Linked DNA regions of Crateriforma conspicua. The main gene of each other region encodes a partner of the protein of the gene in region 2 in a complex. Links are inferred from orthologs where the notes say so. Each region holds a gene or a part of one and is shown on either strand. Other genes may lie near its edges.

Region 1 (14,486 bases), 4.2 Mb from region 2 along the record:
ATCGAAGGCGTGACCAAGGGCTATGAAAAGCGTTTGGAAGTCGTGGGCGTCGGTTATCTGGCGATGGTCAGCGGCGATACCTTGCAGCTTCGCGTCGGCTATGCCAACGAACTGCATCGCAAGATCCCCACGGGATTGAACGTGACCTGCCCGGACCAGACGCATATCGTCGTCCAGGGCTGTGACAAGCAACAGGTCGGCCAATTTGCCGCCGAAATCCGTGCCCTGCGTAAACCTGAACCTTACAAGGGCAAGGGCGTGCGTTACCAAGGCGAACAAGTCAAGATCAAGCCTGGTAAGGCAGCCACCAAGTAGTCGGCCCGTAACACCAACGGCCGCGATAGGGTCAACGCCCTTTCCATCGAAGGCAAACAAACGTCATGGACAAGAACAAACAACTTCAGAAAAAACGGCTTCGCCGCCGCAATCACGTTCGCAATCGCCTGCGTGGCGACAACACGCTGCCGCGTTTAAGTGTGCACCGTTCGCTGAAGCACTTCAGTTGCCAGCTGATCGACGATTCGTCCGGCAAGACGCTGGCCAGTGCCAGTACCCGCGACAAGGCTTTGCGTGAATCGATCAAGGCTGGTGGGAACTGCGACGCCGCGGCCGAAATCGGCAAGGCGATCGCCGAAAAGGCGTCCGCCGCCGGAATCAGCGAAGTCAAATTGGATCGTGGACACAACAAGTACCACGGTCGTGTTAAAGCGTTTGCCGACGCCGCCCGCGAAAGTGGCCTGAAACTGTAACGTCAGTGAAACGCTGACCATCACGCATTGCACGGTCCGGCCAAACGGACCGCCCCCCTTTACGAACCGACCGTTCATGCCGACGGGCAAAGATCATGAGTAGCGGACCCCGCAACAAACGAAAAAAAAACGAAGAACCCGCTGTCGGTGACGGCATGCTGGACCGCGTTGTGAAGATCAAGCGTTGTGCCGCCGTGGTCAAAGGCGGTCGACGGTTCAGCTTCGCAGCGATGGTGGTCGTCGGTGACGGCCAAGGCAAGGTCGGCTGGGGCTATGGCAAAGCCAACGAAGTCCCGCCCAGCGTTCAAAAAGCACAAAAGCAGGCCAGCCGTAGTCTGGTCCAAGTCCCGTTGGTCGACGGTTCCATTCCGCACCAAGTTTGGGGTCACTTCGGTGCCGCCAAGGTGCTGTTGGTCCCCGCCGGTGCTGGTACCGGTATTATCGCCGGTCAGGCCGTGCGTGCCGTTTGCGAAGCCACCGGTATCCACGACATTTTGACCAAGTCCTACGGCACCAATAACCCGGTCACCTTGGTCAAGGCGACGTTCGACGCATTGGAAAAGTTGCGTACGATTGAACAAGTCGCTGCCCTGCGTGGTTTGGAACCGGCCGAGTTGGTCGAGAACTGAATCAGTTCGCCAAACTTCATTCCGGTCGATCAAGGACGCCCGGATCCGTGGTTCACGCCGACGGACGAACATCCTTGACGCGAATCGACGTTTAGATTCGTTTACAAGCCCATTATCGCATAAAATGTTCGCGGCCATTGCCCATGGTCCGTTTGAACGACCAGCCAATCGACTTGGTGATAGATCATGAATTTGAACGATGTGCACCGCGGGATTACCAAGAACCGGGCCCGCAAACGAATCGGCCGTGGGATCGGTAGCGGTCATGGCAAGACGGCCGGCCGTGGACACAAGGGACACAAGAGCCGCAGCGGTTACAGCCGCAAGCCCAACTTCCAGGGCGGTGCGATGCCGATGTTCCGCCGCATCCCCAAACGTGGTTTCAACAACCGCTGGGCGACCACCGTCTTTGCCGTCAATGTCGGCCGTTTGAACGCGGCATATGATGATGGTGCGACCGTCGATCTGGAATCGATGAAGGCGAAAAATTTGGCGTCAGGAACGTTCGACGAAGTCAAGATTTTGGGCGACGGCGAACTGACCAAAAAGCTGACCGTCACCGCACATCGCTTCAGCAAATCGGCCGAAGAAAAGATCACCGCCGCCGGCGGCACAATTAACAAGCTGCCGCCCAAACGCACTCCCAAAGAACGCGTCGAAGCCCTCAAGTCAGCATCCAACTGACGGATCCTGGTAAGTGATGGCTGCGGCCAATAGCTTTCCGGCCGAACGAGATCGACCATTCAAAACGCCAAAGCATCGTGACACCGTCACGATGCTTTTTTTCGTTCCGCATCGTCGAACTACGTCTCCAAAAACCTGTTGATCGCGCATCTGCAGTTTCGACCGACTAGATTAAGGCTGCGGTTCGGCCACGTTCGGCTGATTCCTTCATTGCGGCTGGGATGGCGATCAGGTGAGCAATTAACTGGACCAGCGCCATGCAGCAGATGAACAGGTGAGCAACGTAGCTTGCCAGAGGATTGCCTTGATAAGCAGAAAAGGCGGCCTTGGCTCCGAACAAAACGGATGCCAGCGCACCGACGAACACCAGGCTCAATAGTATCCCGATGGTCACGCTCCAGCGTTTTCGCCGGATCGTCCGAAAACCATTGATCAGCAGCGGCAGGTGGGGAAAGAGTGCGACCGGGATGGTTTCCTTGAAGAATTGCCAATTGTCGACGGAGAAAGGCACCTGATACCCCAATCCCATCAACACGTAGTGACTGTACAGATTGCTTAGAACGGCGATCTGGATCGCGACCGTAACCACGCCGGTCTGCGTGATCCGTTCGGGCCGACGACACCACAGCCAAAACCGACGTCCCAGGGAAACACGGCGGATTCGAATCGGGTTCTCCGACGCAAACAGCCGCAGGTCATCGCGAAGGGCGGCTGCCGTCGAATAGCGGTCCGACGGTTCCCGCTGCAGGCACCGGGAAATGATCGTACGCAAGTCGCGTGGCAGTGTTCGCAATGGCATCGTCGAATGCACGTTGACCGAACGAATTTGATCCAGAACCAACGTTAACGTTTCACCATCGAATGGACGCTTGCCGGTCGCCAACTCGTGCAGGACGACCCCCAAAGCGAACACATCACTGGCCGGGCCGATCAGATCTCGACGACACTCCGCCTGTTCCGGTGCCATGTACAGAGGCGTGCCCAAAAACATACTTTCAGTAGTCTGATCCAATTGCACGTCCATCAACCGAGCCAAACCAAAGTCGGTCACTTTCGGATGCAGGGCGGCAAGATCCGATCGCGGATCCGTTTGGTCATCACGCCCCACCAGCAAAATGTTCGACGGCTTCAAATCCAAATGGACAATGCGACGGCCGTGACAATGCTGAATCGCATCGGCAACGGCGGCCATGAACCTAGCCGCGTCGTAAGGATCCCGTGGTTGCGGATTCTTCCGCATCCAAGTCGCCAGATCGCCCCCGTCGCACCACTGAGATGCGATGTAGGGATAGGGGCCATCCGATCCGACCTGCAGGATCGACACCAGATTCGGATGATCCAGCTGCGCCGCCGCCCGCGCTTCGCGAATGAAGCGACGTTCCACGTCTGGCGACAGCATGACTTCCACACGAGGCACCTTCAGCGCAACTTCACGATCAAGAGCCGGATCACGGGCATGAAAGACGTTTCCCATGCCACCACGGCCGACCAAGCGGGTCAGCTCATAATTTCCGATCTGCTTCAGCGGCGATCGAGAGAATTGACTGTCGACCGGCGTTTCCGCCAAGTTCATCGGGACCCCCGGGGTCTCGTGAACGGTCGATTTGGATCGCCCCGGCGCCGACAAATCGAATGCCGCTAACGGCCGATTTCCGTTCTTTGCCGCTTCCACCAACGAAGCCAACCGATCACGACGCTGATGGTTGTCGCCGCACAGGTCGTCCAATAGATCCTGTCGTTGCACAGGATCATCAACGCGGCAAAGTCTCCTGACAGCTTCTTCGTCGGACAACGCGTCGTCGGATGGCACGGTTACCTCGTGTTGAACGTCACGACAGAACTGGGAAATCCCGGTCATTCTGCTCAGCGACGCGATTCAGCGATAGTTGATCCGGAGTGAAATTCCGCTGGATTTCGGGCCTGGCAATCCCCTTTCTGCAGCCTTCGCGTCGGTCAGCGGAGCGTCATTGCAACCATCCATCGGTCCACAAACCATGAAGGATTTTGCTACGGCGATCACCTTCGGCGGGCAAGAAATAGCGGAAAGAAACTGGGAAAACTGCCCGACATCCCGAATCACGGGGTTTTCTGCGGTTGCCGAAGGCAAATTTCCGACCGTTCAGCCTCGCGGACCAACCGGAAAATCGCTAATCTTCGTCTTTTCTGCACGCCATCCCCGTTGTCCGTTCTGGCACATGTTTGAAAAGCTTCGAATCGTCTTCACCATTCCCGAATTGCGGAAGAAGGTGCTTCTGACCATCGGGTTGCTGGCCGTTTATCGGATCGGTTTTCACATCCCGTTGCCGATGGTCGCCACGAACTTGGGCGAATCCTCCGGTGGTGCGGCCGACTTCTTCGAGCGGGTCAGCATGTTCGCCGCCAGCGATCTGCGCCAGGCGACGATCTTTGGTCTGGGGATCATGCCCTACATTTCGGCGTCGATCATTTTCCAATTGCTGGGCAGCGTTTACAAACCGCTGGAAGAGCTGAAGAAGGAAGGCGAGGCGGGCCGCAAAAAGCTGAACGAATACACGCGTTATCTGACCGTGGCGATTTGTTTGGTCCAAAGCTACATGTACCTGAAGTTCATGTTGATGGCCGGTGGCCCGGGTGGCTTCGGAAACATAAACCCGAACTTTTTGAACGCCGAAGGCACCGGCCTGTTTTGGGGCTGGCAGATCGTCGCCGTCCTGGTGATGACCTGCGGGACGGTGTTCCTGATGTGGTTGGGCGAACAGATCGACGAATACGGTATCGGCAACGGCATCAGCCTGTTGATCATGGCAGGCATTTTGGCCCAGATGCCCAAAGCGTTGTATGAACTGATCCGAAACATGAAGCCGCAACTGACCGGGCTTAGCCGCGGACAGGTCGGCATTGAAACACTGATATTGTTGGTCTTGTTGTTTGTCTGTGTTGTTTTCGGCGTGGTCTTCATCACGCTGGGTCAACGCAAGATCCCGACGCAATCGGCCAAGTTCACCCGCGGACGCCGGGTTTACGGCGGCACGCGTCAATTCTTGCCGCTGCGGATCAACCAAGCCGGCGTGATGCCGATCATCTTCGCCAGCAGTTTGCTGATGATCCCCGGCGTTTTCTTTGGGTTCATGGCGGGTCTGTTTGAGACCGATTCGTCGTTGTTCCGCTGGCTGAACATGATCGGATTGTCGATGCAGGACCAAAGCTCCTATTTCTTCAATCTGCTGTACGTCGCGCTGATTTTCTTCTTCTGCTACTTCTGGACGGCGATCACGTTCAACCCGAAAGAAATGTCGGACAACCTGAAGGAAAGTGGCACGTTCATTCCGGGGTATCGTCCCGGTAAGCGAACGACCGATTACCTGGAAAAGGTGATGGTACGAATCACCTATGTCGGCGCCGCGTTCTTGGGATTGATCGCGATCGTCCCGACGATTGTTTACGGTTCGTTGGGTGTGCCTTATTCGATCGCTGGTTTCTACGGTGGAACGGGCCTTCTGATCGCCGTCAGCGTCGCGTTTGACTTGGTGCAGAAGATCGACAGCCACTTGGTGATGCGAAACTATCGCGGGTTGCTCGAAGGTGCCGGTGGCGGAACGTCCCCCGTCGTCTGATCGTGGCCGTCGCACGACCGTTTCGTTTCGCTTCTGACTCGGTGAATCTTTGAACGCATCCAACCGACGTGGCGTCGATCACAACGACGCCCCCGTGTTCCGGATCGTCTTCATTGGTCCGCCCGGGGCAGGCAAGGGCACCCAGTGCCGGCGTCTGTCCGAACGTTTGTCGATCCCGCATTTGTCGACCGGCGAAATGCTGCGTGCGACCAAGGACGGATCGGAGGTCGGCGAATTGGTGGCCAGCTATATCGACGGCGGCCGATTAGCCCCCGACGATTTGGTGATGAAGATCCTGACCCGTCGTTTGGAAAAGGCGGATTGTTCATCGGGCTACCTGCTGGATGGTTTTCCGCGGAATGTCCAACAGGCGCGGCTGATGGACGATTACTTGAGCAGCCAAGACGAACAGCTGACCCATGTCATTTCGCTGTGCGTCCCCCAGGAAATCTTGATCGAACGTTTGGCACGTCGTGCGGAAACCGAAGACCGCGATGACGACACCGACGAAACCATCCGGGTCCGCCTGGAAATCTTTGAATCGCAAACTCGGCCCGTTCTGGACTATTACCGCCAGTCCGGCATCCTGACCGACGTTGATGGCACCGGAACGATGGACGAGGTTTCGCAGCGTCTGCTGGCATGCGTTGTCTAATCGGGCCCGCTGGCGGTCTGGACCGAGTCGATCGACCGGGCGAAGTCTGACCAGATTCAGCGTCGGCTAGATTCGGTGATGACCGCACGGCGATACGTCGGTCCTTTGTCATCGCCCGCGAAGACGCGCGTGTTGGATTCCCCTGTAGGGGGCATCGACGGCAGATCGCACGATTGATCGGTGTATCGCTGGGGTGAACGGGTTTTACAATGGACTCGGTTGAAAGCACCGTATTCTGCAATCGGCGAATCGATTCATTTGCCATCATCACATCGGATCAAACGATGACCTTGTCTTTCCGCTTTCGGTTTTTGTTGGTTTACCTGGGCTGGCTGGCGATGCTTTGCGGCACCGTGTCGGCCCAAGGCCTGCCCTTTCAAAATCGCGCCGAATCATCCGCGGGCTTGATCACGCCACCACGCGCAGTGCGACAGATCTTGAGCGACGCCCAGCGAGCAATCGATCAACAGCAATGGAGCGATGCCGTTGCCGGCCTGGGCGATTTCCTGCAGCAAGAGACCAGCGAAGCAGCCGACCTGGCGCTGACCCAAGACTATTTCCTGGACTCGGTCGACCAGGATCCCAACGCCACGTTGTCACAAAGCTTGATCCGCCAAGCCCGCCAGATGATCGGCGATTTGCCGGCCGACGCACGCGAGACGTATGAATTACTGTACGGCCCGTCGGCACGACGAATTTTCGACCAGGCGACCCGGCAACGTGATTGGCTTGCCTTGGCCGAAGTCCGACGTCGGTATTTCCATACCCAGGCCGGGTATCTGTCTTCGATCGTCCTGGCACGTCGCGCGTGGCAGCGTGGCGAAGCCTTGCATTGTGCCATGCTGTTGAAAGACATCATTCCGCAAGCCGACGCTTCACCGCACATCGACGCATCGGTTGTTGCTTTATTCGCGGTCGCAGCCCACCAATCGGAACTAAGCCTTGAACCGGAGTTGAAACTTTCCGGGCCGGTTCCTGCGGTTGGCGATGCCGAGGCCATCGCCGCCGGTCAGAGTCGTTCGGGCGAATCATTACGACAATGGTGTAACGATGCGGCGACGATCGGCGATTTGGCGTCGGCTCGATGGAGGCAGAACTTCGGCTTGATGGGAACAACGCCGGACCGTAACGGAGGTGCGTCAGGGCAAATGCCGCTGACTCGGCCGGAATGGGTGGTCGAATCAACCGCGTCGCCCCGGGAATCCGAATTGCTGGCTGACCAAGCCGAACGGTTCCGCAGCCAAGGTGTTCTGCTGCCACCCAGTGCCCAACCGCTTTCGATCGACGGCCAAGTGATGGTTCGGACGACCAAATGGTTGACCGGAATCGATCAGTCAACCGGCAAGATGGTTTGGACCTTTCCGTGGTATTCCGCCCAGGATGCGTTGGATGATTTCGAAACGCCGCATCCGTCGCTGAGCGAGGAACAGGAGGTCGCACAATTGGTCCAGCGGGTTTGGCATGACCTACCCTATGGCCAGCTTTCCAGCGACGGCCAACGGTTGTTCTTGCTGGACGGATTGGACGACCTGGAATCGTTTCGTATGGGCAACAGCGCGATGGGGTTGCGATCGCGGCGGGAAGCCGCCAACACCCTGGTCGCTTTAGAGCTGAAGACACAGGGCAAGTTGCTGTGGCGGATTGGGGCCGATGAAGACGAAGCCAGCACCTTGGGCGACGCCTTTTTTTTGGGACCGCCACTGCCCATCGATGGCCGGTTGTATGTCTTGGCAGAAGTCAGTGGCGATTTGGGACTGTATTGCCTGGATCCCGCAACCGGTCAAGAAATCTGGCGGCAAACGTTGGGTTCGATTGATGGCTTGCCGGTGCGATTCGATGCACAGCGAAGATTGGCCGGCGCGATGCCAACCTACTATCAAGGGCTATTGATTTGTGCGACCGGAAACGGCTTGGTGGTCGCGATTGATTTAGCGGACCGAACGTTCCGCTGGGCCCGTCGTTACCCCCGGCCTCGTTCCGCTGCCAACAACAGTTTCTTTGATCCCGAACGTAACGATCTTGAATCTACCCAGCGTCGATGGGCCGACGGCGTCGCAATCGCCGGCGACGGTCACGTGGTCATCACCCCGGTCGAAAGCGACCAATTGATCGTTTTGAATGCGGCGACGGGGCAATCCAGTTTTCGCGCGAAACCCCGAAGCGGTGAACTGTACGTTGCCGGAATTCGCGACGGCAATTACATCTTGGTCGGCCGCCGTCAGGTCGCCGCGTATGACCTGGATTCGGGAAAAAAAGTCTGGGCGACCGATGATTCGGTGTTTGCCGGCGATCAAGAGGTGGCGGGTCGTGGAGCATTCGGCGATGGCGACTATCTCGTGCCCACGACGCAACAGGAATTGATTCGGATTTCAACCGCCGACGGATCAATCACCGGTCGTAAAAAGGTCGACTTTCCTTTGGGCAATCTGGTGGCATCCGGTGGCGAACTATTCAGTCAAACCGCGACCGAAGTTGTCATGGCATCTGGGATGAGTAGTTTGCAACCGGACGTGCGTCTTCGTCTGGAACAGAACCCCGACGACGTGATGGCGCTGATCGACCAAGCGCAACTGATGCTGGAAAACGGCCAGCGTGATCAGGCCGTTGACGTGCTGCACAAAGCCGAAGCGTTGGACAGTGACAACGATGAAATCGATCAACTGCTGGTGTCGGCAATGCTAGAACAGCTACGTGAATCAGAAAGCATCGATACTGATCTGATTGCCAAGCTGGAACCAAGAATCGATCAGCCGGAACAGATGCTGGAATTCCAACGCTTGAAGGTGGACGGGTTTCTGCGGCAAGGCCAGCCGGAACAATCGTTGCGTGAACTGTTGGCATTGTCCGCAATGGTGTTGGATTCACCCGAAAGCGATGGCACGGTGGTTACCGGATCGCAAACCGTTTCGGTGCATGAATGGATCGCCGGCCGCGTAACGCGTTGCTATCGAATCACCGAAGACCAAACCAACGAGGTTTCGGTTTCCGAAGAGAACCTGGACGATTTGGTCAGCCGCACCTTGTCCGAACAGTTGGCCCGACCGACCGCGCAGCTGCAAGAATTGTTGCGGCAATGGTCGCCGACAGGATTCGCCGACCAGATTGGCCAGGTGTTGTTCGAGCGTTTGAAAACGAAACGGCAATATCATTTGATCGAACGGATGGCACTGGGCACACTGCCGCATCGACGCTGGAAAGAGCTTTCCGACGACCGGCTGTACATGTTGGCGTATGCCTACGCAAAGTCCGAGATGCCGGAAGACGCATCCGCGGTCATCGCCGAACTGGCAAATCGAACGGCGATTGATCGATTGGCCGAAGCGGATTGGGCCGGCCCTTTACCTGATTTGCTTGGACAGCGAACCGCGCCGTTGGATCTGTGGCCCGATCGTGTCGACGTCAGCTTGGACTTGTTGACGCGAGCCAGTCCGACCATGGCCATGTCCAATTTCCAAGCGTTGCAGCGTCGCTTTGCCACTTTACGTTTATCGTCGGAATCGGGACGGACGTTTTCCGGGTGGGAGATCGGCACCAATAGCAGCCAGTCACTGCAAGTGCGTGACGCGTTGGGACGTGCGCGACCGATCGCGTTGTCCCCGCACCCCAATCGCAACGGCATGCGGGAATATGCAATCAGCGGAAGCCTGGCACTGCTAAGTGTGGGTACGGAACTGATCGCATTGGACATGACCAAAGTTAATGACGCGATGCAACCACCGATGATCTGGCGGCGAGAATTGGTCAGTCGCGAATCAGGCGTTTCATCCGTGCGTACCGAAAACGATTTGGGCGATGTCATTTATCGCAACCGCATCAGTAGCGGAACGATGATCAACGGAATGCTGCCGGAAATCAGTGTGGGACCGATCTTGGGCGATCGCTTCTTCGTATTTCGAAACGGCGAATTGATGTGCCTGGACGCGATCACCGGCGACACACGATGGCGCACGACCGACGCACCACGCACCGGCGTGCTGGTCGTCGACGGATCGCGTGTGGCCCTTGTCTCTGACGAAACCAACGAGATTCGAATCTACGATCTTTATGACGGGACGTTGACGAGCCAGAAGCCTTGGAATCATGGCGATCTGTGGGGCCGCAGCGATCGCTTTGTCGTCGCGATTCAGGCCGACGGTGAAGATGATCAAAACGAATCACTGCGTCGCCGCGTGATCATGGTCGACCCATTGGCCGATGGCAGCGGTGTGATGATCGAATCTGACAACTGCGTCGTGTCCCGTTCCAGCCAGTCCACCGAAGATTCGTTCGGGGATCTGTTGAACGGACGTTGGGTCACGATTCTTAACCACGAAGGCAAGCTTGTCGTCTGGGATTTGCAATCAGGAAAGGAACTTGCACGCGAATCGATCGACCTGTCACCGGGGCACCTCGGGTTATCCAGCGTTCAAATGCGAGGTGGTTTGGTCATTCTGCCGCAAGTCAGTATGCCGGCAAGCAATGACATCGAATCGGAAAAACTGGACGGCCGCACAACAGACAATCAAAAAGAAGCGGGAGCCGCGTTGGCATTTGATAGCGTCACCGGCGAATTGAAATGGCGGCAAGATTTCGAACTTCCTTGGGGCGTGACCTTGGACCAACCCGCAGCTTCACCGCTGTTGCTGTTCACACGTTTGCGTAGTGCCTATTCAACGCAAGGAAAGCGTGAACAGTCATTGGATTTCCAAGCCATCGATGTTCGAAACGGCAAACTGATCGCGCAGCAATTGCGAAACGACGTCGGATCCAAGTTCACGTTCCGCGATACCGAACAAACGTTGCTGCCACACAACAACATCAAAGCGCGTATCGATACCCTGACGATCGACTTTCAGTTCCTGTTCGAATCCCCTAGCAATCCGGCTGGACAACCGGATGCTGGCGATCAACCAAGTTCCAGCGACGAGATTGACGACACGACGCCGGAGCAACCTTAGGATCAAGGTCCGCCGGGCCAATCGGGTCGAAGCCTGATCGATCCCGCAATCACTTCATTGGAAATTGCAAACACAGCACTGTTTGATCGCCACGCAGCAGAATCTGCGGAGCGAGATCGGGGACGGCCACCCACAGGGGCGCGGACCAACACGGGTACTGAAGTGCTGGGTTTGTATCACCGTTTGCAAAGGCTTCCTCAGTCGCCAGATCATGCGAAGCTTTAATCGACAGTGCTTCGGGATCGGCCTTGGCGATGTGAAGTGTGCCGCGTTCCTCCAGGACCAGCAAATGGTCCCCCACCGCGGTCACGCTGCTGCGTCGGCGTTCCAATCCAGTCCATTTGACGGTCCCCGTCATCAAGTCCACACAGCGAAAATCGCTGTCCGGGGCGTTTCTGCCACTGCAGCCGTAAAGGTAACCGTTGACCAAAACCGGCGTCGCCCAGTGGCAGCGCATCGCCATGCGTCGACGATCACGACGTGGGTCTTGCCAAACGGCGGTCGGTGATTCGGATGGATCCACCTCCAGCAACACACTTCCCACTTCATAGCACTCGCTGATGAATACCTTCGATCCATCGACCACGGGGGTCATAGCATTGACGCTTTCCAGCAAGTCCGATCGGTGATGGAACTTCCAAAGGGTCGTCCCGGCCTTTGCGTCGACGCACCACAAATGATCACGGGCCAACAATAAAACACACGCTTTGTTGTCGATCTGAATCGGACGTGGACTGCTGTAGCTGGCCAGATCGTCAACGGCTTGCCACCGCACTTGGCCGGTGTTTCGATTGAAAGCAACCAACCCGGTGCCATTTGGGCTGACGCGGTTCAACTGTCCCGGCGGAACTACTTGGTCTTCGTCGGGGCTTCCGCCCACCATGACAATGACCAAATCATCGATAACAAGCGGAGCCGAACCGACGCCGAAAAAGTTTTGGACCACCGCGAACTGATCAACGGTTTCCACCGACCATCGTTCAGTGCCGTCGCTTAATGATCGACAGGTCAGTCGACCGCGAACCCCAAGCGTATAGACACTGTCTTGGTGCACGGTCGGACTCGATCGCGGTCCCGCTTCGTACCCGTACAAGTCCTGGTATCGACATTCGTTTTGTTGCGTCCAGATAATTTGTCCCGATGCCAAATCCACACATCGCAGTCGTTCCGTGATGGATGACCGGCGCCCAACGACGCGGCGGTCGGTGGAATCGGGTGCCGCATCAAAGTGATAGTATCGATCGGCCGCGGTGACACCGATGCCGTAACCTTCGCCGACCGGCAACGACCAGGTGACCGAAGGCTTGCCGTTCCAGTCGACTCGATCGGCGGCTTGGATCAAATCCGCGTCGTGGACGATGCCATCGAATTGCGGCCCCAAAAACCGCGGCCAATCCGCCGCCGACTGACCGGCCGATACGATGACCAGTGCCAATGCGGTCACCCAAGGTGCAATCACGTTGGGGACGACCAAGCAGCACTGTTGCGCTGCGGGCGCACTCCAGTTGGCGGTTCCCCGCGGATGCGGCCGGCGGCCGGGCGGCGTGAAGGTCAGCCGAACGCCGTTGCACACACGTCCTTTGGACACGCGATGATTCGCGAAGCAATGTTTCGGCATAAGGCTTGCGTGGACCGTTGATTCGGCCGATGGTAGGAAGCGTCCCCCTGCCGACGACCGGCATCGTCGGGGCGGCGAAGCAAACAAGAACGCTGAAAATTTTTTTTGGTTCATGGTGTCGCCGATCGAATCGGTGGGAGAGTGTCAGTGAGCGATTTGGTCGTCAATCGACGTTTAACGTTGCCGGCGGAATCGATCCAGATTTCGCATTCGCGAAGCAGTGGCCCTGGTGGGCAGAACGTCAACAAAGTCAATTCTCGGGTCACACTGCGGTGGTCGCCCGGGCAATGCGATGCGATGCCGGAGGATTGGAAACGCCGGTTCATGGCCCGTCAAAGTAACCGTATCACCCGGGACGGTGATTTGGTGCTGCATAGTGACCGTTTTCGCGATCAGCCCAGTAATCTAGCGGACGTCCGGCAACGTCTGGTCGATCTGTTGCTGGAATGCCAGTGGCCACCGAAGGCTCGCAAGGCGACTCGTCCCAGTCGTTCGAGCAACAAAAAGCGATTGAAAAAGAAAAAACAGCACAGCCAAAAAAAACAGCTTCGCCGGTCGCCGATCCCACGCGACTGATGCGGATTCGGATTCAATGCTTCTCGTCAAAATTGTCGCTGCTATAGTAGAGACCAGGCCGAGGGCCGATCGATCGGCCGGGGCGCAGCGGCCGGTTTCTCTCGTCCAGTCAGACCGATGGAATCGATGAAACGTTCAATGCATATCGACGACCTGTTGTCCAAGTGGGCCTACGATCCGTCGAATCTGAACGTCCGATTGGTCAAAGGCAAGGACGGCCGTGATGTGATTCAGATGCGGCTGGACATGGGCATTCTTCAGCTGGAAACCGCCGGTCGTCCGGATGGTTCAAAGGTCGAAGGATCCGATACCTATTTGGATCATTTGCAACTGGAACACCTGGAAGCCCCGGACCGGGTGCTGACGGATGATGAATGCGCCGAAGTCGACCGTGAATTCATGCAGTTCTACCATCGGCGTTTGTGTTGGTTGCGGCTGCAGTATTACCACCGCGCGGTCATGGACGCGAATCACACCTTGCGGCTGATGGACCTGTCGTCGGTGATGAGCCCGGATGAAGAATGGACGGGATCGCACGAACAGTACCGGCCATTCGTTTTGTTCCACCGGACCCAGGCCGAAGCGTTGGGTGAATTGGAAGAAAACAGCGCCGAAGAAGCCGTCCAAGCGATCAATCGCGGCTTGGAAACGATGCGTCAGTTTTTTATTCAGCACGACGCCGAAGAACATTTCGAAGAAGACGAGCTGGTCGTCCGCTTGGCCGAACTACGCGAATCGTTGCGAAACGAGTACGAAGTCGGCCAAACGCTTAGCGAACGCTTGGATGCCGCGATTCAACAAGAAGAGTATGAATTGGCGGCCCGTCTGCGTGATGAGCTTGCACGACGCCAATCCCGCTGATTCAATCACCGCATCTTGGTGACTTTGGTCGACCTGTCCAAACTGACAGGCGGTGGCCGATCGCGGACAGGGTCGTCGCCCTTGGTGATCGGATCATGTCGCCACGAATCACCGACGCTTTGTTTGATCCTTTTGTAGCCGCGGGAATGCCGCTATGCCGTTGATGCAACGTGCCCGTTTGGGT
Region 2 (15,868 bases):
ATGCAAACAACGGCGATGTCGACATTCAAGTCGGTACGCAATTCGTACCAAGGCGTGAAATCACGTTGCGGGTCATCCAATCCATAGCCCAGCGAATCGAAAACCATCTCCGCGGCAACACGTGACCCACTGGCTTTGGGACCGACCGCGACACGATGACCGGCAAAGTCGTCAAGTGTTTGGATGCCGCTATCGCGACGCACCATCACGTGGACCACTTCGTAAAACAACGGTGCAATGACACACAGTGGGTCCCCGGAAACCGCAGACGCCTGCAAGGGTGCCATGCTGACTTCGCCGCGTACCAGTCGCTGTTGGTTTTCCAGACTTCCGCCCGTGGGGACGACCTGGGTTTGGATCCCCACGGACGAAGCCAGTCTCCGTGCAATTCGATTGGACACATCCGTATAGACGCCGTCGGTCATGCCACCGGCCAACACCACCTGGTCCGGCATCGAATGCCGTAAATGGTGTCGCCACCAGGCAAGCCCAACGACGAACACCGGCATGAACATCATCAGGGTCAACATCGCCGTTTGCAGTCGGCGATGTTGGTCGGTGGTATGAAAACGTCGACGTCCCATGATCGCGGCAACCACCGGAACACCTTCGATCCAGTGCCATGCCTTGGTCAACAACCACCGGGGTCGGGCGGCGATGGGCTGGCCGTCCAAATAGGCCTGCAGATCACTGGCCAACGCTTGGGCCCCCGAGTAACGCTTGCCCGGTTGTTTTTCCAGACACTTCGCGACGATGGTTTCCAAATCCGCCGGGGCGTCCCCCCGAATCGAACGAAGGGCCGGCGCGGGGTCGTGCACCACACGAATCAATGTCTGCATCACGGTGTCGCCGACGATGGGCGGACGCCCGGTGATGCATGCGAACAGGATGGCCCCCAGCGAATAGACATCGCTTTGGGGGTTTGCACGATCGCTGTGACCGCCGGCTTGTTCGGGCGCCATGTAATGGGGCGTTCCGACGGCGGTACCGCTGCCCGTCATCCCACCATCGGCGTCGGCAGTTTTGGCCAAACCAAAGTCGGTCACATGAACGCGGTCGTCGGGATCGATCAGCACATTTGCCGGTTTCAGGTCACGATGCAGCACGCCGTTGTCGTGGGCATGCGCGATGGCGCGTGCCACATCGCGGACATAGCGTGCGGCCAGCTGGAAATCCATCGGCCCCTTGGCCACCTGGCTTTGCAAATTCGTTCCTTCGATGAACTCCATTGAAAAGAAATGGTGACCGGCACGGCGCCCGAATTGGTACACCGCGACAATCCCCGGGTGCCGCAACCGCGCGGCGGCCTGGGCTTCGGTATAGAACCGTCGAACCTCCGATTCGTCGGCCAAAATGCCACTTCGAATCATCTTCACCGCGACATCACGCTGCAAATCCTTTTGCTGCGCCAAATAGACAACCCCCATACCGCCGCGGCCGATCACCTTTTTCAGCAGGTAATCACCCAAGTCAAACGGTAACGTCGGACCGGGATCACCGTGTCCGCGATTCGCCATCGGCAACGTGGCGGCCGGGTCCGCGATCGAATCGTTCTGGTCGGCGACCGACAGGTTGACGGTTTCGGCGATCGGGTTGACGACCTTTGGTTGCGAAGTCTGCCCGCCGAATCGCCCGAAGGAATCGGCCACGTCCATCAGTTCACGCAGTTCGTCAGCGATGTCGGGGAACTGATTTAAGAATTCCTCGCGGCTGCCGATTTCACCCGAATCGCAACTGCGCAGGTACGCCGCAAAGGCTTCGTCCAAACGATCATCGTGCTGGTCGATGTCAGACAAAACGAATCACCACCAGGGACTACTTTGCGATTGAAAATGATCGCGCAGCTTGCGCAAGCCACGCTTTAACAAACCGGCGACGGCGGTTTCAGATTTTCCCATGCGTTCGGTGATCTGCGAAAGCGGCAAGCCTTCCATATACCGCAAACGAATCGCTTCGGCTTGTGTTTCCGGCAAGCTGTGCAACGCGTTTAACAATTCCAAGACCGCTTCGCCCCGGATCGCCACACCGCTGGGACTGGTGGTGCTGCCCGGCATCTGTTGGATCCACGCGGCATCGGACCCTTGCTTCAAATCGCCAACGGTAACTTCGCGTTTCAGCGATCTTTTTTGTGTCGTCACGTGCCGCGTGACCGCCGACGCCACGTTGTGTTTCAACATGCCACGCAACCATGCGGCAAATTCCGCCGGCGTCGTGCCACGAAACTGATGCAGATCCCGTTTGGCTTCCAGGTACGTCCACTGGACCAAGTCCAGCGGGTCGATCCGTCGTCGCAATCGTTCCGACAAATAACGATGAGCCAACATCAACAGGTAACCACGGTACTGATCCAACAATCGACCGAACGCTTCGTTGTCACCTCGCTGGGACGCCACTAACAACTGGGCCGTCGACATCGACGTGGGGTCGGAATCGGCCGGCGGGCCTGGCGGAAGGCTGGTCATAGAGTCGATCATGGGGTCGAAAGCTCGGTCCGCGTCATCCGGTGACGCGTTGATCCAAACGGCACGATCCGACACGCTTTGTGACGCCTCGCAGTTCCCCCTAATCTAATCGATCGTCTCCCGGGCTGAACATCGATCCATTTCCGCCCCACGCATCGACCGGCCATCGACAGGATTGCCGGCAATGGCGTCCAACCTCCTTCCTCGCACTCCTATCAGTGAACCGATGAACAAATCCACGCAGACGATTTCTGGTTTTCCAGCTTCAACGGGTCATGATCAACCCGGAAATGTTGATCCAGTGGCCATTCGTCGATCGCAAACAGTTCTTGGCAGGTCGCGGAGAATCTTTTTGGCCTGGTGTGGCATGACGATGCTGGCCGCTGGGTGTGGCCAAGGGGTCGGCGACGGGACCGCCGACAACAAATCGACCAGTGAATCTGTTGCGAACACTGAATCGGCAACCGACGCCTCGAAGACGGTGGCCGAGCCCGCCGCCCGCGACGAAACGGCGTCCGCCAAGAAAAGCGAACCGGAGATCCGGTACGAGCCATGGCCGGCAATCGAGAAACGAATTCAAACCGGCGGCAAGATCACCGTGGTCGATTTCTGGTCCCTGTCTTGCGAACCTTGTTTGAGAGAACTGCCGGCGCTGGCGGAGTTGGCCAGGGAACGAGACGATGAATTTGACTTCGTTGCCATCGCCGTCGACTTCGATGGACGTCTGACCAAACCACCGGAAACCTATGAGCCCAAAATCCGCGCCGTTCTAACGGCCCTGGATGCAACGTTCGAAAGCTATCTGTGCGAAACAGCAAGCGACACCGTTTTCCAAGCCATTGACATTCCGTCGATTCCCGCCGTGTTCGTCTACGGGGCCGACGGCAAGCTGTTGAAGAAATTCGTCGACACCGGAGACACAGCGGGCTTCACCTATCATGACGACGTCATCCCCTACTTGGATGAACTGACATCTGATTCCTAAACGGTTCGGATGACAGAAACGGAAGACTTTCCCGAGCCATTGATCATTGCGGCATCATCAACACGCAATGATCGACGAGCGTTTCGCGATCACTTTACCTACGAAAAACGGCCCCTGCAGTGAACACTGCCGGGGCCGCTTTGAGATCGATTCATGTTGGGCTGACGTCAACCAAAGTTGGAATCGTCCAACATGCCGGTCGGCGATCAGTCCTTGGAGGGCAGCAGGACCGCGTCGATGACGTGGATCACGCCATTGCTGCACATGATGTCGGTCTTCACGACCTTGACTTTGTCGTTCAGGATCACACCTTCGTCGGTGACTTCGATCTTGACGTTTCCGTTCAAGGTCTTCGCCGAATCCAACTTCACAACCTTGGCGGCCGGGACCTTTGCGGCAACGACGTGATATTTCAGAATTGCGACCAGTTGGTCCTTATTCTCGGGCTTCAGCAAGGTTTCCAAGGTTCCCTTGGGCAGCTTGCCGAACGCGTCGTCGGTCGGTGCGAAGACCGTGAACGGGCCTTCACCGCTCAGGGTTTCGACCAATCCCCCCGCCTTGACGGCGGCGACCAGGGTCTTGAAGCCGTCGGCACCAACGGCGGTTTCGACAATGTTCTTCTGTGCGTGTTCACCGCTCTTGTGATCGTCGGCTTTGGCGACGGCGGGAACGATCATCAGGGCGGCCAGGGTCAGCATGAAACGCTTCATCGTTTCGGTTCCTTTTTTGGATTGTTAACAGACAATAGGAAGTTCAGTGGCCTGAGGGGCGCCCCCCGTGACAGGCGTCGGCATTCGCGAATCGGCAGACTGTAGAGACGCGGCAAGCAAGATCTTGAAAAATTTTGCCGCGGTGATCCCTCGCATCCGCGAAACCCTGTGCGGCTGGCGTGGTTTGAATGAGAGTAACGCGAGCGGGCGTGGGCCAATTTCGTGCATCCCACGCACGCGATCGTCTTCTCTTCATGTCAACTCTCAACACGAGTTCCCAAACGATGAAATTGACGCGTCTGACCGCCTTGGTCCTGTGCGTTGCTGTGATGGCATTGATCGCATCTGATGTTTCGGCCCAAGGCGGACGTGGCGGCCGCGGCGGTGGCGGTTTCGGAGGCCGTGGCGGCGGTCCGGGAGGCCCCGGCGGTTTTGGCGGTCGTGGTGGCGGTCCCGGCGGCGGCGGCGGAATGCTGCAACTGCTGCGAATCGATGAAGTTCGCAGCGAACTGGATCTGATGGACGATCAGGTCCAAACGCTGGAAAAGGTCGGCCGTGACATCGCGGAAGAAATGCGTGGCGACATGCCCAATTTCCGCGACATGAGCGATGAGGAGCGCCAAGAGGCCTTCGCCAAGATGCAAGAAATGCGTGAAAAGGCGGAAAAGAAGACTCGCGAGCAACTGGAAGAAGTCCTGTTTCCCGAGCAGTACGACCGCCTGAAGCAGATCAACATCCAAGCCCAAGGCATCAACGCACTGCGTGACGCTGAAGTTGTCAAAGAACTGGGTTTGAGCGACGAGCAAAAGGAAAAGATCCGCAAGGTCGGCGAAAATTTGCGTGACGGCATCCAGGAAAAGATTGCCGAAGCCCGTGAATCGGGTGATCGCGACAAGATGCGTGAAGCGATGCAGGAAGCCTTTGCCGGCATGCAAGAAAAGCTGGAAACCGAAACCCTTGCCGTGCTGACCAGCGAGCAAAAGAAAAAATTCGAAGAAATGAAGGGCAAGCCTTTTGAAATGCCCGAACGCCGTGGCGGATTCGGCGGTGGCCGCGGCGGATTCGGTGGCCCCGGTGGCGGACCCGGAGGTGGTCGTGGCGGACGCGACGGCGGTGGCCGTGGCGGACGCGATGGCGGTGGCCGACCCGAGTAATTGAGATTCCCCACGGACAGTGTCGTCCCGCGGCTTTACGCCGGACGCGGCAAAAAGCGTCCGGCAAAAAAACAAACCGCACTCGGTTGTCGCTCGTACGCTCCGACGACGCCGATAGGGACAGACACTCATTGGGTGAGTGTCTGTCCTGCTATGGTTTGATCGATGGCCTGGCAATCGTTACCGGTTGCCAGGCCATTTTTCTGCACTCCCCAGGCCGCCGTTCGCGTGCATTGGGCGATCGTTGTGGCCACCCAAGAATTAGCCAGCCCGAAGCTGCAGCAGGCGTTTCATTGCATCCACGGTTCGGCCGGTCGCCCCCTGATGCTGGGCCACGTACTGACGCGCGTTGATGCCCAAGCGATCAGCCGACGGCACGTCATCCAGACACCGCCGAACGAATTGGTTCAATTCTTTTTCGTCCTGAACACGCACGGCCCCTTGGACTTTCAACAATCCGCCTGCGATCGCTGCAAAATTCTTAGTATTCGGTCCGAAAGAAACGGCGCACCCATAGCCGGCCGGTTCCAGCATGTTTTGACCACCACGATCACCAAAGCTGCCACCAACCGTCGCAATCTGGCTGACGCCCCACCACTGGCGTAATTCGCCGATGGTATCCACCAGGATGACGGTATCGGCATCCCAGGCATCGGATACGGCATCGGACGATCGACTGCGTCGCCGCAATGAAAGCCCCGAATCTTCGACTAGCTGGGCGACTTCGTCGAATCGTTGTTGATGACGCGGAACCAAGATCAAACGTAGCTCGGGGTGCTTCGGTGCAAGATCTTGGTACACCGCCAAGGCCATCGCTTCTTCACCGGCCTGCGTACTGCCGACGCACCACACTCGTTGCCAGGGCGCGACGCCGGCCCAATCCGCCAGCGCTAGCACCCTGGGATCGTCACGGTTATCCGGCGCACCATCGAACTTAAGCGAACCGGTGACATCCACTTCCGAACATCCACAATCACGAAAACGCTGGGCCGCGGATTCGTCTTGTGCTCCCAACCAGTCGATACGCTGGAACGTGAGTCTCAAAAACCAGCTGAACTGTTGATAGCGACGAGCGCTGGTCGCACTCAGCCGGCCGTTGACGACCGCAACGGGCACGCCCAGTTTTTCGCTGCACCGGATCAAGTTGGGCCAAAGCTCCAGCTCCGTCAACACCAACATTTGAGGACGCAATCGGCGGATCGTCGACTTCACCGCCCAGGAAAAATCCAGCGGACAAAAGAACACACGGTCCGCTCCGAAACGGTCCACCGCCAAGTCGAATCCGGTATCCGTGGACGTGCTGACCAGCATGCGGAACGGTGGCAACGCGTCCTGAACCGCGGGCACCAGGCTGGACAGCAAATTGACTTCGCCAACGCTAACGGCATGAAACCAAATGCACGGCTTGTCATCGCCGCGCAATCGTTTGGCATCGCCGGGTGATAATCCAAACAGTTTCTGTCGCCCGCCACGTCGGTACCGACCATGAGCAATGACGCGATACAAGATCCACGGCGACGCCAACGCCAGCATCAACAAATAGACGAAATTGGCGAACATGGAACATCATCCGTGATCGAATTCCGGTGGCTACATGTCAGCCACCGGAATCATTGATGTCGTGCGTGCCTGATTATTCGACGGTCTTCCGCATGCAGCACGACTTGTACTTCTTTCCGCTTCCACAGGGGCACGGATCGTTTCGACCGATCCGCGGACCTTGCCGGCGGATCGGTTCGGCTTTCGAATCTTCGCCGCCGCCGGATTCATTGCTTTGCTGGGCCACTTCCTGGGCTTGGCTTTGCGGGGCGGGTGCGGATTCCTTGGCCGTGCGTGCATCGACCCAAGTGCTGCGGATGAAGTCTTCGTTGAACGACTCCATGCGGAAGATCAAGTCGGTGACTCGTTCGCCGATGTTTTCCCACATGGCGTCGAACAAACGCATGCCTTCGCGTTTGTATTCGACCTTGGGATCCATTTGGGCATAGCCTTTCAAGCCGACGCTGCTGCGTAAATGGTCCATCGTCAGCAGGTGATTCTTCCAGGCTTCGTCGACGATGTTCAGCAAGATATGCCGTTCCATCCGACGCATTTCGGGGTGGAATCGATCGTCCAGCGCGCCGCTGACGGTCAATTCCATTTCCTTCCGCGTCATCCGTGCCAAGTCTTCGGACGGTGTGTGGTGGTTCAAATCCTCTTCCAACCACTTGGCCATCGTCGACAGGGTGCCGTTACCGCCGGCGGCGACAGCCGCGGTGGTCGAATCGTCTGCGTTACTAAACAGGTCCTTCAACCGCTGCTGGGCGGCGGACTGTTGGCTTTCGACATCGCCGATCGCGTCTCGGCTGTACTGGACCAACTGCGCTTTCAGATCGTCGCGGTTCAGCTTGACATCGTCGACGGGCAATTCAACTTTGAATCGTCCGCGGACCCAATCGACCAAGCCCTCGCGATCCAGGGATACCTGCGCGCCCTGTTTTTGCGTGAAGCGTGAAATGCCGGTCAGCACCGGGTACTCCGCTTCCTTTTCCGCATAGGCATCTTCGGCCCGCTTCATCAACGCAGCGGCGACTTGGCGACGATCCTCGACTTCCCGAAATTCTTCCGGCGTGACTTCGATGCCGAACTTGTGTCGCATCCAAGCGCACAGGGTTCGCAGCCCGAAATCGGCATCCAGCAACGGTTGGCCTTCGGACAGATCAGTCTTTTCAACCAGTGCATGTGCCTTTTCGATGAACTCGTCGATCATGTCATCGCGATCCATCCGTTTCAGCTGGTGGTCCTGGTAATTGGCTTCCAGCCGCGTGTTGGCCCAGTGGGTCAACGCTTTCCAGTTCCATTCGTCTTCCATGCCCTCAGGCAGGTTTTCTTCGACCGCTTCGTTGACGGTCACTTCCGATGCTCGCTCGGCCTGATCCTTGGCATACGAATCCGCCATATCGAAATCCATGTTGCGGAATTCGCGTGGGTCCAACTGGCACTTCAGTTGGGCACCGGCGAACGCGGCAAATGATTCGACGCCATAGTCGGGATCCAAGAAGGTTTCGACAAACTTGTCGATTTGACCATGAATCAGTTCCAGCACCATTTGGCGGCTGCTGTGTCCGTCCAACAGGTTTTGGCGATACCGGTAAACGCGTTTCCGCTGTTCGTCCATGACTTCGTCATAGTCCAACAGACTCTTTCGAATTTCGAAGTTGCGTTCTTCGACCTTCTTTTGTGCCGCGGCGATACGTCGGGTGACCAGCGATGATTCGATCGCTTCGCCTTCCTTCATTCCCAGACGTTCCATCATGCTCTTGACGAAATCGCCGGCAAAGATCCGCATCAAATCATCTTCCAACGACAGGAAGAAGCGACTGGAACCGGGATCACCCTGTCGACCACAACGTCCACGAAGCTGCAAGTCGATCCGTCGCGATTCGTGACGCTCGGTCCCCAGCACATACAGCCCGCCGATTTCGCGAACCTGCTGGCCTTCGACCGACATGTTTTCACGCTGGTCAATTTCTTTGACCAACGCATTCCATTCGTCGTCGGGGACATCCAAACGCGTTGCGTATTTGTGTTGCAACTGGGCCCAGGCCATCGTCTCGGGATTACCGCCCAAGATAATGTCGGTGCCCCGACCGGCCATGTTGGTCGCGATCGTGACGGCCCCCAGGCGACCGGCCTGCGAAACGATTTCTGCTTCACGACCGTGATTCTTCGCATTCAGAACGTCGTGTTGGATGCCACGGCGTTCCAGCAACTGGCTCAAGCGTTCGCTCTTTTCAATGCTGACCGTCCCGATCAGGACGGGGCGACCGTGCCGTTCGACCTTGGTGACTTTTGAACGCGGAACCGACTCGGCCTGTTTCTCGTTCTTCAGAACGATTTGGATCGTTTCGTCGTTTTCATCTTGGATCTGACCCCAAAGTTCGGTGCCGTCTTTGATGGTCAACACGTCCCACTTGTTGGTGCGTTCGACTTCATCGGCCAAGGCGGCGAACTTGTCTTTTTCGGTCAGATAGATCAAGTCGGGGTGTTCGATCCGCTGCAATCCACGGTTGGTCGGGATCGCCACCACGTCCAGCTTGTAGATCTTCCAAAACTCATCGGCTTCGGTCATGGCCGTCCCGGTCATCCCGGACAGCTTTTTGTACATCTTGAAGATGTTTTGAAGCGAAGCGGTCGCGAAGGTCTGAGTTTCCTGTTTGATCGGCACGCCTTCCTTCGCTTCAACCGCTTGGTGAAGCCCGTCGCTCCACTGTCGACCTTCCATCAAGCGTCCGGTGAATTCATCAACAATGACGATTTGGCGATCTTTGATCACATAATTGACATCACGCTTGTAAAGGAAATGAGCCTTCAGCGCGTTGTCGATCAAGTGCGGCCATTCCATGTTGCCCGCGGTGTAAAAGCTTTCCACGCCGGCCAATTCTTCGGCCTTGCGGACGCCGTCATCGGTCAGCGTCACGTTGTGTTGCTTTTCATCAACCGTGAAATGCGTTTCCTTGGTCAGCTGTCTCGCGACGCGATCCGCTTCGCTGTATCGTCCAAGGTCCAGGTCGGCAGGCCCACTGATGATCAACGGAGTCCGCGCTTCGTCGATCAAAATATTGTCGACTTCGTCGATGATGGCGTAGTTCAGCGGCCCTTGGCACTGCTGGGCTTCGGGTGGGTAACGGTCGTCACCCTTGGCCGCCGGACGCATGTTGTCCCGCAGATAATCGAAGCCGAATTCGTTGTTGGTCCCATAGGTGATGTCGCACATGTAGGCCGCCTGTTTTTCGGCGATCGACATGCCCGATTGAATGGCGTTCACCGTCAGGCCCAGATTCATGTACAGCGGGGCCATCCATTCCATGTCACGGCGGGCCAAGTAATCGTTGACCGTCACGACGTGAACGCCTTTGCCTTCCAAGGCGTTCAAATACGCCGGCAAGGTCGCGACCAAAGTTTTCCCTTCACCGGTAACCATTTCGGCGATGGCGCCGCCGTGAAGGACCATGCCGCCGATCAGCTGAACGTCGTAGTGGCGCATGCCCAAATGGCGACGGCTGCCTTCGCGACATACCGCGAAAGCTTCTTCCAAGATGTCATCCAGCGTTTCACCGTCGCGCAGCCGCTTGCGAAACAAAGCCGTCTGTTCACGCAATTCCTCATCGGACATTGCCTGATACTTGGGCTCCATTTCCGTGATCCGATCGGCACGCTGTTGCAGCTTGGCGACCTGACGGGCGTTGGCCGATCCGAAAACGGAAGTGAACAGGCGATCGAACGATCCGAACAGACCGCCGAAAAGGAGCCCGAGGGCGTCCCAAATTCTTTCCAAAATTGACATGTTTCTTGTGGGGGTGGATCGTTGGACGATCAGCGGCCGCCCGATGGGATACGGCCCAAGTGGGGCGGGACCACACCGCAAAAAGCGGAAAATCTGCCGTGATCGGACGGACCGATACAGGCTGTGCAAGCGTGTTCTTTAGCAGGCAGCCACCAAGTGTGCCAGTTCAACGCACCGGTGGCGTGTCCGAGGCGACCGCATCGTCCCGGACCGGGCCCAATAAAATCGCCGTAACTTGTTTCAAATTCTCAAGTTACGGGCTTAAAGAATTTGGGTCAACTGAAGAACTTTGGCGATCCTGCCGGCAATGCCCCGCGGCGTGACCTAGCTTTCGGCGGAACATCCATCGAAATCCGCGCCTGACATGCCCCAAAGTTCATTCACCACCGACGTCCGCCAGCGATTCGGGTTGCGTATCGAACGTGATCTGTTGCAACTGGCCATCGCCACGCCGACCGAGGGTCCAAGCCACCGGATCGCGATCGAGGCGATCCACTGCCCGCGCCCCGACGGATGGCTGAGTCCCGCGGCACAGGCCGACCTGGTCGATTGCCTGATCCATTGGCGACACAAGCACCAGATGGACCAGGGCACAACCGTGGCGTCACTGGACGGCGATTATTGCGTGACCCGGATTACGACCGGCCATCCCCAGGACGTCGACAGCGAACTGAACACGCTGGGCACACGGATCCCTCGTTATCTACAACTGGGCCCGGGTGAAAAGGTCATCGGGTCCTTTCGCGAACGTTTGGCTGCTTCGGTCGACTACGCCGTGACCGGTGTAGCCAGCCGCGGCGTGATCGAAACGGTCTATGAAGCCTTTCGGGCCGCAGATTTGAATGTCTTGTGGCTGGAACCATCGCTGAACAGCCTGGCACGTCTGGCCGGACACCTGGGCCACTGCAACGCGGCACCGACCCTGATCGCCGACGGAACCGGCCGCCAATGGGATGTGGGCATCGCGTTCGAAGGCCGGTTGCTTTTGGATTACCGTCCGGCGGCGGCCAACAACGAGCAGGGTTTCCACGACGCGGTGATCAATCACCTGGAACGGTTACGCCGATTTTGCCAGCGACACCGGCAATTATCCGACGGAAACCTGGGCGAATTACTGATCTGTGGCAGCCCCGAAAAAGCCAAAGCCGCCGCAGATCTGTTTGACGATTCCAACGACATCGATGCCTCCGTGCTGAACGTGTCCGGTGGCGAGTTCATCCTGGAGCAATCGGAGCACGAAAGCGGCACGACGGCAGTCGTGGCCACGGTCCTGCCGCTGTTGATCGGAATCCAAAACGACGGCGTTCCCGATTTACTGGACCACGTCCGCCGTGCGCCGGATGTTTCGACCACCACACAATTTCTTCGGATCGCTTGGCCGGCTCTCGTTGCGGCGGTGCTGTTGCTGGGATCGTTTGCGATGGTCCACCGTCAACGTGGTCTTTCCGATCGTGCCATCCAACGACGCGACGCCATGCAGGCCGAGGTGTATCGCACCAAAGCACGCATGATGACCTTGGCCCAGCGACGCCAACTGGTGGACCACTTTCGACGCATCGAAAAAGGTGCAGCGGAACCTCGCTGGAACCTGACCCTTCGCCAGATCACACAGAGTTTGCTGGATCGCTGCAAGTTGAACAGCTTTCACGTGGAAGACGGTCACCAGATCCTGCTGGACGGCACCGTCACCGATGAATCACTGGTGTATGAACAAGTCAGCCAGTTTCGCCGGTTGCCCGAGGTCGAACAGGTCGCTTTGAAGGCCACCAACCCGGAGCCCCAAACCCGCGGCATTCGCTTTTTGATCGGGTTACATCTGCACAAAGAATCATTGCCTGTCGTCGACTCGACGTCGGAGGACTGATGTCATGCAAAGACTTAACACCCGTATAGTCGGACTAATCGTGGCAACCGCAAGTTTGGGGGCAATCATCGGCATCGGACTGCCCTGGGTCGATGAGTACTTTGAACTGCGACGCGATATGGCTGAGTTCGACAAGATGGAAGTCGAACTGACGGCAATTCGTCACCGCGGCCTGCGTTTGGCCAAGATGGAAAGGGAACTGAATGAACAACTGAAATCGCTGAACGACCGTTCGGTGATTCCCGATAACCGGTCCGATGTCCGGGAACGATTGGTCGAAATCGTGCGTCAAGGCGGCGGACGAATTCGAAGTTTGGAAGTCCACACCGGAAACAAACGATCCTGGGCGACGGTAAACGACGATCCGACGGCGGAAGTGATGCCTGAATTCGCAAGGATGTCACCCTATGACTTGCATTCACACGACGTCGATTTGCGGGCCGACGGCAGCCTGGAAGCGATTGAAAAAATCCTGACGGCCATTGGCGGCCAACGCTGGTACATGACCACGCGAACGATGAACGTGTTGCCGACGATGAAGCCGGAGGCGCCCGTCGCACTGGAACTTCGTTTCACCGTGTTCGGTCTGCTCGCCCGCCCCGATGAACCCGACGAGGATGTCGCAAGGCGTCCGACACAACAAACACGACAACTACTTCTTCATTAGGCCCTTTGCCATGGATGGCAACGCCGATTCGCATTCTTTCGACGCCAAGGACGCAGGCAACAGCCGACGGTTCGCTGCCGTGCTGCGCGTCGTCGGGCGTGACGGCGTTTCTGATGCCCAGCGCCTTTGCGGGGCCAACAACGTTCAACGGCACACGACCGGTTTCACTGAATCCACCGGGCGCTTTTCCGCCGCCGCGTGGAGCTTTGCGCTTTCGGCCTTTTGTCTTGTCGTTTGTTTCACTCCACTGACAAAGGTCAGCGGCGACGGATTGACACCCCTGGGACTTCGGCCGCTGACCGCGGTTCCGATCGCGCCCGGTGAAACGCCACTGGATTCTCGCGGACGCCCCATGGTTTGGCGTCCGCAAGCCAAAGTCATCCGTTCTGGCGATCCGGTTTCGATCGCATCGGCACAACAAGATTCATCGCCCGCAACAACATTCACCTCCTCGGGCACGTCCGGCCAAGCGAACAACGTCCCATCGCTTGGACCAACGCAGCCACCGGGAACCTCGGCCACGTCAACGACAATGCGTCCGACCAGCGTTGCCGAAGCACTGGACCGGCGGGGGACCGTGACGTTTCGCGAAACTCCGCTGCAAGAAGTTGTCTTTTTGCTAAGCGACCTTTGGCAAATCAATATCGTCGCCGGTGAATCCGTGACGGGAAGCGTCAGCGGGACATTTCATGAAACCCCGTTACGGGAAGTTCTTTCGGCCATCTTGTCGGCTTCCGGCTACGGTTACAAGCAAACGGGCAACAGTCTGATCGTATTGCCGGTGGACCAAGTCGGAACGGACGATCCCGAGTTCGTGTCGCGCACCTTGCAAATCCCGCCGTCGGATGACCCCGCCGCGGTCGTCGATGCGGCGCGGATGCTGTTGTCCGAACGCGGCCAGATGCTGGAAGTCGGACGGCAGCGTGTGTTGGTCAGAGATTATCCGGACCGGATCAGCCAGGTCGAAAACCTTTTCGGGAACTTATCGCCAACGACGCCTCAGCAGGCTGGAACGTCACCTGAACCGACGCCGTCGGCATCATCAACGACGGCGACGGCAGACGTTTTGGGTACCGATTCCAACGATGAAATCCGCATCTTTGCCTTGCAGTACGTCGAAGCCGAACAGATGCAGGAATCACTGGCATCAATCCTGGGCACCGACGTGACCGTCGCGGTGTACGTGGATGAAAACCGCATACTGGTTCGCGGCAATTCACGCAGCGTCGATCTTGCCCGCCGAGCGATCGAACAACTGGACCGACCGCGACCACAAGTCCGCATCACTGCGTTGATCTACGACGTCGGGATGAGCGAACGCGAAGCCCTGGGTATCAACTGGTCGGGCGGTCGCAATCTGGGATCAGCGACCCGATTGAGCGCTTTGTCGGATCTGGTCACCCCGATCGAAGACGCCGCGGCCACCGCGGTTGACACGACCACCGGCGCGGTAGCAACGACCACCGAAACGGTGCTGACGAAGTCCAGTAGTTTCCTTTTCGGAACGTCGGGATCGAAACTAAACGTCGAAGGCCTGATCGTCGCGTTGGATCAAACCGAAGAAGCCAAGTTGCTGGCCAATCCCAGCATCACCGTCGGCGACCGCCGTCAAGCGGAAATCAAAATCGTCGAAAGGTTGCCCGTCCAAACCGCGCAACAAAGCGTCGGTGGTGCGGTGGCGGATATCGAATTCGAGGACGCCGGTATCACATTGACCGTCCAACCGCGTATCGCGGACGACGGAACCATCGAACTGAATGTTGCACCGGAGTTCAGCACGAAAGTCGGCGAATTGAATGGCAATCCGATCATTGACAGCCGAAACGCGTCAACGGTCGTGCGGGTTGCCAACGGCGAGACCTTTGTCCTGGGTGGCCTGCGCAGACGACGCGTTGTGGAATCGCAAGCAGGCGTTCCCTACCTGAAAGACATGAAGTTTTTCGGAAAGTTGTTTCGCAGCCACGACACGGAGATCCAGGAAAGCGAATTGATCGTTTTCATTCGCCCGGAAATGATCACTCCCAACCATGTCGGGTTGCCCCGGGAACAGCATGCTGCCCGGGTGACCGATTGCCTGTTGGACAGTGTCCCCTACGCCACGCAATGCCCGCTGACACCGGACTGTCGCGATCCGAATTGTCCCAACCACTATCCGCGCCCACGCGTCAATGGTGGTTCACGTGAATTGGAAATGATCGGCGGCTACGGTTCGACGATGAACCCGATGATGCACGGCAGCCCCACCATCATCAGCGAAAGGGTCATCTCCGAATCATCCGTACCGGAATCTACGGTCCAGTCCCCGACGACTTGGCATCCTTCGGAATCACCCGACGCCATACCGGGCGAAATGCCAATGGACATGGAAAGTGCGTCCGAACCGATGCTGTTTGAACCCGTGATCGTGAAGGAACCCCGCCGATGAAACGCATGCCAGATGATTTGAAATCGGGGCGCTTGCACTGGGTTTACCTGGTCGGGTCGATCGGCTGTGCGACCACACTGGGCTGTGGCGACGCGGCCACCACCTTGGAAGCGATTCAAAACGCCGTTCCGGTCCCAGGCATCACCGCGACGCCGAGCCAGGATTCCCAAACCGCCGACATTCAAGCGACGCCGGTCGCGTTCGATCCGGTCAGCCCCGATCGGGTCAATCCCTTTGTGTACCCCGGCGGTGAACAAGACGAACGAAGTGGGTTC

Evidence for each region.
Region 1: the proteins of Mal65_RS27370 (region 2) and secY are in contact, whole or in part, in a crystal structure (PDB 3DIN), measured with the Thermotoga maritima proteins. The link is inferred for Crateriforma conspicua from one-to-one orthologs. Residues at the interface, in WP_004082002.1 of Thermotoga maritima: Glu261, Ala262, Arg263, Lys300, Ala301, Arg302, Thr303, Ile304, Ile305, Leu323, Tyr324, Asp325, Pro326, Val329, Ser330, Tyr333, Ile336, Lys340, Phe345, Val349, Glu363, Phe364, Tyr374, Ser375, Gly376, Gly377, Glu393, Ile395, Thr482, Ser483; in WP_004081795.1 of Thermotoga maritima: Glu108, Gly109, Glu110, Glu111, Ala236, Glu237, Arg238, Arg239, Ile240, Thr241, Ile242, Gln243, Tyr244, Ala245, Arg246, Arg247, Val248, Thr249, Gly250, Arg251, Arg252, Val253, Tyr254, Gly256, Ala257, Ser258, Thr259, Tyr260, Leu261, Pro262.

Annotation. Positions count from the first base shown.
Region 1 is NZ_CP036319.1:4,961,760-4,976,245, forward strand. The notes cover bases 3,633-6,456. They hold secY (preprotein translocase subunit SecY), read left to right. Parts: upstream 3,633-4,257; coding sequence 4,258-5,655; downstream 5,656-6,456. Other genes in these bases: Mal65_RS18185 (serine/threonine-protein kinase), read right to left, coding at 3,633-3,872; Mal65_RS18195 (adenylate kinase), read left to right, coding at 5,705-6,310. Also shown: rplF (50S ribosomal protein L6), read left to right, coding at 1-315; rplR (50S ribosomal protein L18), read left to right, coding at 381-749; rpsE (30S ribosomal protein S5), read left to right, coding at 845-1,378; rplO (50S ribosomal protein L15), read left to right, coding at 1,565-2,062; more of Mal65_RS18185, read right to left, coding at 2,229-3,632; Mal65_RS18200 (BamB-related PQQ repeat family beta-propellar protein), read left to right, coding at 6,595-11,247; Mal65_RS18205 (BamB-related PQQ repeat family beta-propellar protein), read right to left, coding at 11,297-12,835; alternative ribosome rescue aminoacyl-tRNA hydrolase ArfB, read left to right, coding at 13,013-13,441; Mal65_RS18215 (UvrB/UvrC motif-containing protein), read left to right, coding at 13,568-14,302; Mal65_RS18220 (sensor histidine kinase), read left to right, coding at 14,457-14,486. UniProt on the Escherichia coli protein: The central subunit of the protein translocation channel SecYEG. Consists of two halves formed by TMs 1-5 and 6-10.
Region 2 is NZ_CP036319.1:797,829-813,696, reverse strand. What follows is about bases 6,745-10,950. They hold Mal65_RS27370 (preprotein translocase subunit SecA), read right to left. Parts: upstream 10,638-10,950; coding sequence 6,945-10,637; downstream 6,745-6,944. Other genes in these bases: Mal65_RS02920 (3-deoxy-D-manno-octulosonic acid transferase), read right to left, coding at 6,745-6,871. In the rest of the region: Mal65_RS02950 (serine/threonine-protein kinase), read right to left, coding at 1-1,796; Mal65_RS02945 (sigma-70 family RNA polymerase sigma factor), read right to left, coding at 1,803-2,462; Mal65_RS02940 (TlpA disulfide reductase family protein), read left to right, coding at 2,830-3,447; Mal65_RS02935 (fasciclin domain-containing protein), read right to left, coding at 3,654-4,157; Mal65_RS26895 (Spy/CpxP family protein refolding chaperone), read left to right, coding at 4,442-5,311; more of Mal65_RS02920, read right to left, coding at 5,573-6,744; Mal65_RS02910 (hypothetical protein), read left to right, coding at 11,002-12,501; Mal65_RS02905 (hypothetical protein), read left to right, coding at 12,506-13,168; Mal65_RS02900 (secretin GspD/PilQ domain-containing protein), read left to right, coding at 13,179-15,593; Mal65_RS02895 (hypothetical protein), read left to right, coding at 15,590-15,868. UniProt on the Escherichia coli protein: Required for protein export, interacts with the SecYEG preprotein conducting channel.